2 linked regions of the Pelobacter seleniigenes DSM 18267 genome follow. The protein of the gene in region 1 interacts with the protein of each later gene in a pairwise test. Links are inferred from orthologs where the notes say so. Each region holds a gene or a part of one and is shown on either strand. Other genes may lie near its edges.

What was found.
Region 2: the proteins of mrcB (region 1) and N909_RS0117520 interact in binary tests that used the Escherichia coli proteins (3 or more experiments, as listed by UniProt). The link is inferred for Pelobacter seleniigenes DSM 18267 from one-to-one orthologs.

The regions. Positions count from the first base shown.
Region 1 is NZ_JOMG01000002.1:1,150,844-1,158,756, forward strand. What follows is about bases 695-3,696. They hold mrcB (penicillin-binding protein 1B), read right to left. Parts: upstream 3,315-3,696; coding sequence 1,074-3,314; downstream 695-1,073. Other genes in these bases: N909_RS0107975 (tetratricopeptide repeat protein), read right to left, coding at 695-1,014; pdxA (4-hydroxythreonine-4-phosphate dehydrogenase PdxA), read right to left, coding at 3,695-3,696. Also shown: N909_RS0107970 (AEC family transporter), read right to left, coding at 1-632; more of N909_RS0107975, read right to left, coding at 676-694; more of pdxA, read right to left, coding at 3,697-4,744; N909_RS0107990 (four-carbon acid sugar kinase family protein), read right to left, coding at 4,737-6,008; N909_RS0107995 (cytochrome c3 family protein), read left to right, coding at 6,540-7,319; N909_RS0108000 (hypothetical protein), read left to right, coding at 7,723-7,913. UniProt on the Escherichia coli protein: Cell wall formation. Synthesis of cross-linked peptidoglycan from the lipid intermediates.
Region 2 is NZ_JOMG01000004.1:117,516-122,342, reverse strand. The notes cover bases 1,899-4,827. They hold N909_RS0117520 (penicillin-binding protein), read right to left. Parts: upstream 4,377-4,827; coding sequence 2,421-4,376; downstream 1,899-2,420. Other genes in these bases: rsmH (16S rRNA (cytosine(1402)-N(4))-methyltransferase RsmH), read right to left, coding at 4,734-4,827; ftsL (cell division protein FtsL), read right to left, coding at 4,378-4,695; N909_RS0117525 (UDP-N-acetylmuramoyl-L-alanyl-D-glutamate--2,6-diaminopimelate ligase), read right to left, coding at 1,899-2,392. In the rest of the region: N909_RS0117530 (UDP-N-acetylmuramoyl-tripeptide--D-alanyl-D-alanine ligase), read right to left, coding at 1-873; more of N909_RS0117525, read right to left, coding at 875-1,898. UniProt on the Escherichia coli protein: Essential cell division protein that catalyzes cross-linking of the peptidoglycan cell wall at the division septum. Required for localization of FtsN.

The sequences.
Region 1 (7,913 bases):
CTGACATCGGCCAGCATTGCCCCGATGATGAACATGGACAGCACAGTGGTCATGCTGCCGACCGTTTCCAGAGTGTTCAGAATCGGACTCGGCAATTTAATGGAAAACAGAAAGATCAGAAGGCCCAGAAAAGTGGCGATCAGTGGCGGATTGACCAAGCTTTTCAGCATATTTTTCATACTGCTTCGGCCGGTAAAGAGCATGATGCCATAGGTGAAGGCAAACAGGTTGAAGGCGATCACGAAGATCGACGTATAGAAAACCCCGATTTTACCGTACAGGGCGAAGATCAGCGGGAAACCGATAAAACCACAGTTGGAAAAAACCGTGGAGAAATGGAAAATGTACTTTTTCGATGCATCAAACTTCCAGTACAGCAATTGGCTGAGCAGGATCAGAAAGAGATGCGCAGCAACGGAATAGCAAAACATGACGATGCCATTGGCAAGCATGTCCCTGGAAAAGGAAAAGTTGAAGGAATAAAGGATCATGAAAGGGAGGGTGACAAACATCAGGGTTTCGGAAAACCCCTTGAGCACAGCGTCATTGACAATTTTTCTTTTTCTGAGCAGTGCGCCCACCGCCATCATCAGCAATAGGCTGAAAACCTGATTGATTACATTGAGATCCACAACAACATCCTTACTTTTGCAAAATTCTTAACGGCTCCAGCGCTCATTCCCGAGCCGCCCTGTCCCAGGCCTGTTGCGCCCCCTGCACATCACCAAGAGCCTGTCGCGCCTGGGCAATGATGTTCCAGTTTTCCTTGCGCAACGGCCGGTTACCAGCCGCCAGGGAATTGGATTTACGGGCCAGGTTTTCGGCCTGGGAAAATAATCCCTGCTCAAATCTGAGCCGCGCCAACTGCTGCCACAGGACCGGGTTGCGGGGCTCGATCCGCAGGGCTCGTTCCAGCGAGGCGTCGGCCTGATTCAATTGCCCGGCAGAGGTTTGCACTTCGGCCTTTTCAAGGAGGGCGGTCACCGCCGGATTCCGCGAGGGGGCGGAGGTCATGACCGTACATCCAGACATCAGCAGAAGCAAGCAAACAACGATAGTACAGCGCATTTCTTTCATTTTCCAAATAACCTCTTAAACCAGCCTTTGATCGATCCGCCGACCGAGTTCGGGCCACAGGGGGCCGACTCCGTGGGTGCGGATCCGCTTATAAATGGCAGCTGAACAGCATTGCGGCAGCCTTCTGCACTGAGCAGCCCCGAATCCGGATCGATCCAGACCTGCTCGATATTATCCGGCTCCGCCAACAGCAACGGTTCGTTGCTCAGCTGCGCCATCATCTTACCCCAGATCGTCAGCGCTCCGCTCGCGCCGGTCAGGCCGGTCGGTTGATTATCATCCCGGCCGACCCAGACCACCGCCACCCGGTTGCCGGTCATCCCGGCAAACCAGCTGTCGCGAAAATCATCGGTAGTTCCGGTTTTCCCGGCGACAGCCAGGTTTTCCGGCAGATAGGCGGAGAGCCCCTTGCCGGTTCCCCGGCGTACCACTTCCTGCATGGCTGCGGTGGTCAGATAAACGGCATCCTGATCGACCACCTGTTTAACGTCCAGTGGATAACGCTGCAACGGCTCGCCATTGGCGGTCAGGATTTCCCGAATGGCCCGCAACGGGGTGAGAAACCCGCCACCAGCCAGGGTTTGATAAACCTGGGTCACTTCCAGGGGGGACAGGCTGTTGGCACCAAGCAAACTGGCCGCAAATTCGGGCAGGTCCCGACTGAGTCCGAGCCGTTGCAGATTGGTCATAACCCTGTCGACCCCAAGCTCCAGCCCCAGCCGCGCCGTCGCGACGTTGTAGGAATCCGCCAGCGCGGTCAACAGGGGAACCTCCCCGTGAAACTGGTGATCATAGTTTTCCGGAGCCCAGTCCGCCGTCCCCGGCTGCTCAAGGAGCAGAGGGCTGTCATCCAATTGGGTGGCCAGAGTGTATTTTTGCGGCTGTTCCAGTGCGGTCAGATAAACGATGGGCTTGATCAGCGAACCGATGGGGCGCAACGCATCCAGCGCCCGATTGAACCCTTTAAAGCGAGGATCACGCCCCCCCACCACGGCCTCGACCTCGGCATTCTGGGCACTGGTCACCAGCACCGCGCCCTCCAGCACCTCCGCCGGCATGCCCCGGTCTTTTTCCAACTGTTTGAGGGATTGGCTGAGTGCGCTTTCTGCCGCATGCTGAACCTGCGGATCGAGGGTGGTAAAGATTTGCAGCCCTTCCGAGCGAAGGTCCTCTTCACGATAATTTTGCCGCAACTGCCGATGCACCAGCGCTAGAAAAGCCGGGTAAGGCGAGGTTCCCCGCGGTGGTCGCTCAATCACCCCGAGAGGTTCCGCTTGCGCAGCGGAGAGCTGTTGCGGGCTGAGATACCCTTCTTCCGCCATCTGCTCCAGAACCAGATTGCGCCGGGCCAACGCTCGTTCGGGATGAGTGCGGGGATTGTAATAGGATGGCCCTTTGAGCATTCCCACCAGCAAAGCCGCTTCGGCCGGATCCAGCTGGCTAGCCGGTTTGTTGAAAAAATACCTGCTGGCCAGGCCGATCCCGTTGATACTGCGATTGCCATCCTGACCAAGGTAGACCTCGTTCAGATAGGTTTCGAGGATCTCCTGTTTATCGTAATGCAGCTCCAGCAACAGGGCCATCACCATTTCAGTGAATTTACGGCGCAGGGTGCGTTCAGGGCTCAGGTAAAAATTTTTGACCAGCTGCTGGGTCAGGGTACTGCCTCCCTGAACCCCATCGCCACTGAGGGTTGAGATCAACGCCCGGGCGATGCCGCGCAGGTCAATGCCGTGATGGGAATAAAAACGCCGGTCTTCGGCGGAAAGCAATCCGTTGATCACATAGGGGGAGACCTCTGCCAATTTCACCAGCAGCCGGTCTTCGTTCTTCCCTGGATAAATCCCGCCGATCAACGGGGGATCCAGACGCACCAGGCTGAGATCCTTCCCCGTGGCACTCTGTTCCAGGGTCTGCACCCGGCTATCGGCAAAAGTCACGCGCAAACTTATTTGATCACGAAAACCATCCCCAAAAGTAAAGGGGCGCAGCACCAGATCCAGGGTCCGGTTTTGCCAGTGAAAGGTTCCCGGAGCCTGCGGCTCAGCAGTATCTTTGTAACCGAGCAGCGCCAGCTCGGCGTTCATAGCCGCTTTGCTCAAAGCTTGGCCCGGGTAAAGCTCCAGATCCCGGGCATAGACCTTGGCCGGTATTTTCCAGCGCTTACCTTCAAACCGAGAGCGGACGGAATAATCGAGGTAAAGAGTGTAGACAACGGCAACCAGGAGAAAAACCATTGTCCCGAAAAGGAGCACTCTCTTTATAGGAAACCGGTTAACTTTTTTAGACTTTTTTCGACGTTTCACAACTGGTCTCTTTTCATTTCATAAACAGCATTCAGCTCTGTTGGACGAACTTGCAAACGGTGATTTTAACAGAAAAAATGATGAACTGTCAGAAGTTAATCACAAGCGGAGGGACATTATCAGCAAAGCGGTACAGAAACGGAGCGTACCTTATAACCAATCGGGATCACATCCAACCCTTGACCAATGGCCGGGCCACCGAGCGATCAGAACGCCCCAAATAGTCGGCACAAAAAAAGATCTAAAAGATCTTAGTTATGCCCTACCAGGGAACCAGGCTTTCAATTAAGAAAATATTTTAAGACACCTGGTTAAGCTGAATTCTCAGCTTGGCGCCCTCTGGCCATCATGGCTCCATATTCGATCGCATTGATCATACTCTGGGCGCTGGCGATATTTTTTCCGGCATTTTCAAAAGCAGTCCCGTGATCGACCGAAGCACGGACAATGGGCAAGCCGAGGGTCACATTGACCCCAGTCATCCCGGACCAGGTTTTGGTTTTGTCGTCGTAAATGAAACTCTTCATTTTCAGCGGGATGTGCCCCTGATCATGATACATGGCAACGACCAGTTCAAAACCGCCGCCGGCAGCCTTGCAAAAAACCGTGTCTGGTGGAAACGGTCCCTGGGCATCGATCCCCTCCTTACGGGCCGTCTCAATCGCCGGAGCGATAGCTGTCTGTTCTTCATGACCGAACAGACCATTTTCCCCGGCATGGGGATTGAATCCAGCGACGCCGATCCGCGGCTTGGCAAAACCGAGCTGGCGGCAGGCGTTATGCCCGAGGCGAATGACATCAAGAATCCGTTCAATGGTGAGCTGTTCGCTAACCTTGACCAGGGGCATATGGGTAGTCACATGAACGACCCGCAGATCCCCATCGGCAAGCATCATCGAATATTTGTCGGTTCCGGTCAGTTTCCCGTAGATTTCAGTATGCCCGTCATAGTGATGGCCGGCCAGATTCATCGCTTCTTTGTTTAACGGCGCAGTGACCGTGCCGTCCAGTTTCCCAGCCAGGGCCAGGTGGATAACCGTTTCCACCGCACGAAAAGCTGCTTCGCCACACTGAGCGCTGAGCTTGCCGTAAACAAATTCAGCCAGCTCAAGGCGACCTACCGGCAAGACATCAATGGTGCCAAAGGTTCCACGAGCCTGTTCCACCGCAGTGATGACATTGATCTGCAGGTCGGCCTTAACCACGTCAGAAACGGCCAGTTGGAGAATGTCCGGATGACCGATCACGATCGGTGCGCACAGATCATAAATCCGTTTTTCACTCAGGGCCTTGACAATAATTTCCGGGCCGATCCCGGCGGGATCACCCATGGTAATTCCCAATCTGGGTCTGCTACTCATGGTTATTTTTATCCTCAGTCTGCAGTACAAAACACTCCGCCAACTCTTGCAAGGTTCGGCCATGGCCGAAGCCGCCGGATTTGGTAATAAACCAACGCACCTGCATTCCCGGAGCGCGACAGGAGCCGAGCACAACCCCCGGCAACAACTCTCTTTCAATGGTCACGGCATTGATTCCCAACGCTTTCGCGACCCCCATACTGGTACTCCCCCCGGTTGCGAAGACAATGCGACAGGCCCCTTGCAGACAGATTGCCCGGGCGACCTGCCCCAGCAGTTCGGCAACCAGTTCTCCGTCCACTGTCGTCTGGCCTTCCTTGCCATTCGGGCGTTGAGTCCGCAACAACAGATGTTTTCGCGGGGCGTTCTGAATTTCAGCGATTAAACGATTTATTTCCCTGTCCAGGTCGGCCCGGCCAGCAACAGCATCAAACTCAAGCACCTGAAAAGCTCCGCTGGTGCCGGCAATATCTGCCTGAGTTCTGGAGATATCCGTCAAACTGCCGACCACTGCCAGCATTCGTCCTTCGGCTTGTTCCGCGCAATCCGCTATGCAGCCCGCGCTTATTTCCTGCGCCGAGATCGCCTCAGCCAATCCCGCCGCTCCAACCGGCAACAATTCAGTCTTAATTGCCAGCAGTTCGGCCAATTTGTGCAAGTCGTTTTGCTCCACCGCGTCAGCAATGAGCAAACGACAACCGCGGGCCAGAGCACTATCCACTTTGGCAAGTAATGCTTCTACGCTGCCGCGAACATCCGCCAGCGAGAGGTGACAACTGGGTAAATTGCTTTGCCGGCCGAGCAACTCGGCAATGGCCGAAGTCGTCAGGGGATGAAACGGATCCTGTCCCATGGCGGATTCAGCCAGAGGCAGACCATTAACCAGGATCTCGGCATTGCGACAGATCCGCCCTTGTTTTGGAATTGCCGGGCAAATCAAGGCGGCAGTGCATTGAGTCGCAGCAAGCATTGCCGTGATCTCGCTGCCGGTATTGCCACGCATGGTTGAATCGATCTTCTTGAAAAATTTGTTAAAACCGGCCGCAAGGCAACGTTTAACAACCGTCTCGACCTGCCTGGCCGCAGCCACACCATCCAGAAACCTGCTGTCGGTCGAGATAACAACCCTGTTGAAGGCGGCTAACTCCCCCTCCATAGCCGCAAAATCCAGAATCAAAGCCAGCGGCTTGCCAGCCAGGGCAAAGTGCACGCCGGAATCGCCTGCCCCGGTTTGATCGTCAGCGATTATTGCAAACTTGTTCATCTTTTTATCCGCAAAGACCGTAGTAAAAAGAGCAACACAATCGGTAAAAGATCACACCTCCAGATTGTGCCGGCTTGCTATAGCCCCACAGATCTAAGGGTCAGAAGAGCACAAGAACAAAGGACAACCTTGCCAATGAAATCGAATTGTGGTTACCCCCATCTCATCACAACCATGGCAGGACAATAACCCACCGCCCGACAATCAATCCAACACTAATCATACCTGAAAAAATAACTCTCTCTCTGGGGATTTTACCAGGTCCGATCTGGCCATATCCATAGTTACCGGGAAAACACTCAGAAAAACTCCATTATCATGGATTCAATATACTAATATCATTGATATTTTTCTCAATCCTCCTTGGTTTGTTTCTTGCAGATAACAATAATTTTTCATTTATTCGAGGGCCGGGGTGATTGCTATTTCTGTTTTTTGGCCACCTCCCCCTGAAGGACCATGTCAACTGTGATGCAGCAAAAATACTAAGCTGCCAAATTGCCATATTCCCAACCTGGAGGTGACTTTGAAATGAAAAATCGCTGCCTGCCCCTGTTCATTCTAAGCTCAGCCCTGCTATTCGGCTTTGGCCATCCGGTTGCTGCAGCCCCGACCCTTTCCGTTGACGACTGCGGCAAATGTCATGAGGTTGAATCACAACAAATCGCTGACGCCGGTGCTGCCCACAAAAAGCAGGTGGACTGTCTCGACTGCCACAGCGGTCACCGACCGGCCAGCGCCAACAACATTCCGGCGTGCAGCCAATGTCATGAGGGGAGTGATCATTATGCCCTGGCGGAATGCAGCAATTGTCATAACCCGCACCAGCCGCTCCAGATCAACCTCAGCGGAGAATTGAAAGCCGAATGTCTGACCTGCCACAGCGAACAAAATGCGCAAATGGAGGCCAACCCCAGTCGTCACAGCGAGTTTTCATGCAACTTCTGCCATGCCGAAAAACATGGTGAAATTCCCGCCTGTACGTCCTGTCACGACCCGCATTCCACAGAGATGGCCCAGGCCGACTGTGCGACCTGCCATGCGGCTCACGCTCCGACTGTCCTGGCTTACCCGGAATCAACCCCGAGCACTCTCTGCGCGGCCTGCCATAGCAATGCCTATGATCAGCTCATGGCAACCAAAACCAAACATCACAGTCTCAACTGTGTCGAATGCCACCAGGACAAGCATCAGACCACCCCGCAATGCAGTGATTGTCATGGTACCCCGCATGCGCCGGGAATTCACGCCAAATTCCCGTTGTGCGGAAACTGTCATAACACGGCCCATGATCTCGACAATCTCAAGTAATACCTGCGTCGTCCGGAGCTGCTCAAACAGCTCCGGACGTCACCGTGATAGCGAGCCTCCGTCCCATTCTGAATCCCTCGATTGACATTGCCTGCAGGTTTTTAACGAAAGTTTCTAATACCCTGATTAGCGCACCTGATAACTGTGTGATATGGAGTTTTTGGAAACACCGCCGACGAATCCAAAACCGAACCACAAATGATTATTTTCACAGTGCTTTTTATAGTAACCGCTGGAACAACGAGCACTCCCCACCAGGAACTCAAGCCTGAAAAGAGAAAACCTCCCTTTTCTCCGCGCAGGCAAGCTCTTGTAGTCTTTTCGGAAACTCAGTTATATTTCAGGAGTAAGGCTATCAGGCGAGGGAAAGAATTATTGCCATGCGGATCGGAAAGAACTCCTCATGAATATTTCTCAGCAGACAGATACCTCCAACGAAGGCCATCCTTCCTTCCATTGGCGCTACGAAATCCTGGATGAATGCATGCTTGTCACCTGCAGTGGCACGTCCCATTGCGAAAAATGCATTGATCGCCTTTACCGACCCATCCTGAGCAAGTTGGAAGATGCCCAGTGTACCGGGCTGGTCATTGA
Region 2 (4,827 bases), on another replicon or contig:
AGCCGCCGCAGCAGCCGCCAGGGCATTATGAACGTTATGCCGCCCCGGGACGGGCAGATGAATCAGCTGCCGCTGACCTTTGAACTGCAGCTCAAAACTGACCGCGGCCGCATCCACCGTAATATCTGCAGCTCGCACATCAGCCGCCGCAGACAGTCCGTAGGTCAGTTTTTTCACGCCATTGGCCACCGGTAACCCGGCCACCCGGGAATCGTCCAGATTAATGATGGCGGTTCCGCCCTGCAGCCCGGCAAACAATTCGCCCTTGGCGCGGGAAACACCGTCCAGTCCGTGTAGGGTTTCCAGATGCGCCGGGCCGATATTGGTAATGATCCCCATGGAGGGCTGGGCAATCGCGGTCAACCGTTCGATTTCCCCCAGCGCACTGGTGCCCATTTCGATTACCGCCCACTGATCCTGCTCGGTCAACCGTAACAGGGTCAGCGGCAGGCCGATCAGGTTGTTGAAGTTGCCTGCGGTCTTCAACCCCGGGCCGAGCCGCCCCATAATGCTCGCAAGCATTTCCTTGGTGGTGGTTTTGCCAGCCGAACCGGTCACCGCCACCAACGGGCCACGCAACTGCAGGCGCCAAGCCGCGGCAATATCGCCAAGCGCGGTGAGGGTATTCGCAACCCGCACCACGGGGACGCTGAGCCCTTCGACCACTTCTTCGCTCAAACAGGCCGCCGCGCCGTTTTTGACCGCCTGGCTCAGGTAATCATGTCCGTCAAAGTGCTCTCCCCGTAACGGCACGAACAGCGCTCCGGGAACCATATTGCGGCTATCTGTGGAGACCCCGCTCAAACTGCAGGGACCCTTCTTTCCTGACCACACCCCTCCGGTGATCCGGGCTATCCGCTCGAGATCGAACATCTCAGGCTCCTCCAGACTCGGGCTGTTCAGGGACGTCGAAAGCCCGCTTCAGCTCTTCACGGTCATCAAAATGGATCTTGGTGGTACCAAGGATCTGATAATCCTCATGCCCCTTGCCGGCAACCAGCAGCAGGTCCCCGGCGGCAGCAAGCCGACAGGCAAATTCAATCGCAGGGCGCCGCTCCGGGATCATCACAAAACCGCGCGTTCCCGCCATTGCTTCGTCCCGCGACAACTCGACACTGCCGGCGGCAACCGCTCCCGCTTTGATTTGTTCGAGAATTTTCAGCGGATCTTCGGTCCGGGGATTGTCCGAGGTAAAGATCGCGACATCGGAATAACCAACCGCAGCCTGCGCCATGACCGGGCGTTTGGACGGGTCGCGATCACCACCACAGCCGACCACAGTAATCAGCCGCTTATGCTCCAAGGTCTGCAGGGTCTTGAGGACCTGCTCCAGAGCATCGCCGGTATGGGCGTAATCCACCAGCGCCAGCACCCCTTTGTCGTTAGCCACAACTTCGACCCGGCCGGGAACCTGGGACATCGCTTCAATTCCGCGCTCAATCACCGGATTGGGGATCCCCAGCTCCTGTGCGGCTGCCACTGCGGCAAGCAGATTGCTGACGTTAAAATCGCCGATCAGGGCACTGTTCACCGCCACTTGGCCATGCCGGCCGGCAAACACTCCGTGAATCCCATTGCGGTCCACGGTGATGTCCAGCGGGTGCAAGTCTGCATCGGCCTGTCGGCCGTAAGCGAAACGGGAACAATCTTCTTGTAACAGCCGCGCGCCAAAGGAATCGTCAGCGTTGATAAGCGCCTTGCCACTGCCCAGCAATTCGGTAAAGAGCCGTTTTTTACTGGCGAAATAATTTTCCAGATTATGATGGTAGTCGAGATGTTCGGCGGTCAGATTAGTAAAAACCGCCGCATCGAATTCAATACCATCGACCCGATGCTGTTCCAGGGCATGAGAGGAGGCCTCGAGAATAAAGGCATCGGCTCCCAAATCGCGAAATTCCCTCATCATGCGAATCAGCTCAAGGGACTCGGGCGTGGTATGTGACGAGCTGTGGCGCTGCTCGGCATAACGATAGTCAATGGTTCCGAAAACCGCCGGCCGGTAGCCACCCTGTTTAAGAATCGCTTCCAGAAGATAGGTAATGGTGGTTTTTCCATTGGTCCCGGTGACACCGATGACCGGCACCCCGCAACTCGGCTGGGCATAGAAAACCGCACTCATTTTGGCCATGGCCAGGCGCGCATCGGTAACCGTCACCGCGCAGCACCCGGCGGGCAGATCCGGCCATTCGCGTTCAGCGATAATGACCGTCGCTCCGTTTTGTAGCGCCTGGGGGATAAACTCGAAACCGTCGACTTTGACACCGGGCAGGGCAAAAAACAGGTATCCCGGCTCCACCCGACGGGAATCATAGGCCAGGCCGGAGACAGACTGGTCCATTGGGCCGTTAACAGCCGATGGTTGAACAGCGCTCAGTAATTTTTCCAAAGTCATATGCTGTCCTTGTCGATGGTTCTCTGGCTCAGGCCCCAAACTTGACCCAGGCTTCTTTCCCGTACGGGATGGTTTTACCGGGTGCGGGGAACTGATTGACGGCCTGCCCGCTCCCGGATAATTTCAAATTCAGTTTCAGTTCGGCCATGGTTCGCAGAACCTGCCGATAGCTCATGCCGTAAAAGTTCGGCATCCGTAGTCCGTCATTATCGGCGACATCCGGCAGCAGCGGCGCAAGATCGGGCAGCGGCTCCACATCCTGCTCGCCCTGAGCCAGATTCTCTACCGACCCCTTCGGCAAGACATTGAGGTGGTTCAAAGCCTGGCTGGCGATATGCGCAAATACCGGGGCGGCAATGACGCCACCGTAATCGGTCCCTTTCGGCTCGTCGACCGAGACCAGCATGACAATCGCCGGATTATCCGCCGGGACAAAGCCGATAAAGGAAGAGACGCTCTTATCGATGGAATAGCCACCGGCAACCGGGTCGACCTTTTGGGCCGTGCCGGTTTTGCCGGCGACTTCGTAGCCGGGAATCGCCGCCCTGGTCCCGGTCCCGCCGGGCTCGGTCACGCTCACCATCATCCTGCGCACTTCACGGGCGGTCTCTTCCGAAATCACCCGCCGCCGCACTTCCGGCAGCTGCTGGCGGATCACCTGGCCATCGGCATCGGTAATCTTTTCCACTAGATACGGCTTCATCAACAGGCCACCGTTGGCAATCGCCGCGGTGGCCGCCGCCAGCTGAATCGGAGTGACGCTGATCGCCTGACCGAAAGAAATCGCCGCCAGGTCGATTTCGAACCAGCGTGACGGCTTTTTCAACAGGCCGCTAACCTCGCCGGGCAGATCGACGCCGGTTGGTTCCCCGAAACCGAAATCACGGATATAAGAATAGGCCCGCTCCCGTTCCAGGGCCTTGCCGATTTTGGCAAAGCCGATATTGCTGCTGACCTTGAGAATTTTTTCAATGGTCAGGTTGGTATACCTTTTGTTGTGGTCACGGATAATTTTCCCGCCGACCGAATAACGCCCTTTTTCACAATAAATCTGCTGCCCGGGATGAATCACCCCCTCTTCCAGAGCGCTGGCCAGGATAATCGGCTTAAACGCGGAGCCGGGCTCGAAAACATCGCAAACAGCCCGATTACGCCGGGCTGCAGGGCGATACTTCCCCGGCATATTGGGGTTGTAGTCAGGCTGGCTCGCCAGGGCCAGAATCCTGCCGCTGGCCGGCTCGAGCATAATCACGGTTCCGCCGATCGCTCCGGATTCGCGCACCGCCCGGTCCAACTCCTTTTCGGCCACAAACTGCAGGGAACGGTCGAGGGTCAGAAACAGGTTATTGCCGGGCTTCCCGCCCTGCACCAGCTGCCCTTCCGAAGCCAGGCCGCGACCACGGGCATCGCGGGAGGAGACCAGCATGCCCGGCTCCCCCTGCAGCACGCCATCGTATTCAAGCTCGATCCCCTCAAGCCCTTTCGGATCCAGCCCGGTAAAACCAAGAACGTGCGCTGCAGTACTCGCCTGCGGGTAATAACGCTTGCGCTCCGGAACAAAATGCAGTCCGGCCAGTTTCAGCTCCCGGACCTGCTTGGCCAGCTGCGGATCCAATTTGCGCTGCAACCAGACAAAACGTTTCTTTTCCGACAGCAGTCGAACCAGTTCCGATTCGTTACTGTCCAACAGCTTGGCCAGCTTGGTAGCCGTCTCCTGCGGATTCTTGACCAGCTTGGGATCGGCATAGAGCGACTCGGCAGCCAGGCTCACCGCCAGGGGATCGCCGTTGCGATCATAAATGCTCCCCCGCTCCGGCGCCAGTTTGACCACCTGTTGACGTTGTTGTTCGGCCCGTTCTTGAAGTTCCGGGGCATGGACGATCTGCAGAAAACAGGCGCGCCCGGCAATCACCAGGAATGCCAGGATAAATGCCACCCCAAAAATGCGGATGCGCAGCTGAATTCCACTTTCCGTCAACGCCATATCATTCGACCCTGATGACCTGCCCGGGAGCTGGATAGCGCAGGCCCAATTTGGTTCGCGCCAGTTTTTCGATCCGTTCGTCTCTTGATAAAAAGGCGGTTTCCAGCCTCAATTCCTTGATCTGCTGCTGTTGCGCCCGAATGTCCCGTTCCAGACTGGAGATATCGTATTCAAGATTGATGGCATGAATTCTCGACCAGACAAACAACAAGGCCAGCAGTGACACCAGGACGATGGCCACAAAGACCGGAAACAGCCGAGGCCGCTGAAAAGAAAAATCGTTTATTCTGACAACTGATTGTGGCAGTGCCTGTGGCATTCTGACCCCCTTTTCCATAAACTGACCCCGTGGGGTGATCAGCAACGTTCAATCGCTCTTAAAACTGCACTTCGCGAGCGGGCATTGATTTCAATTTCTTCCTCTTGGGCCTTGATCCCCTTGCGGGTCAAA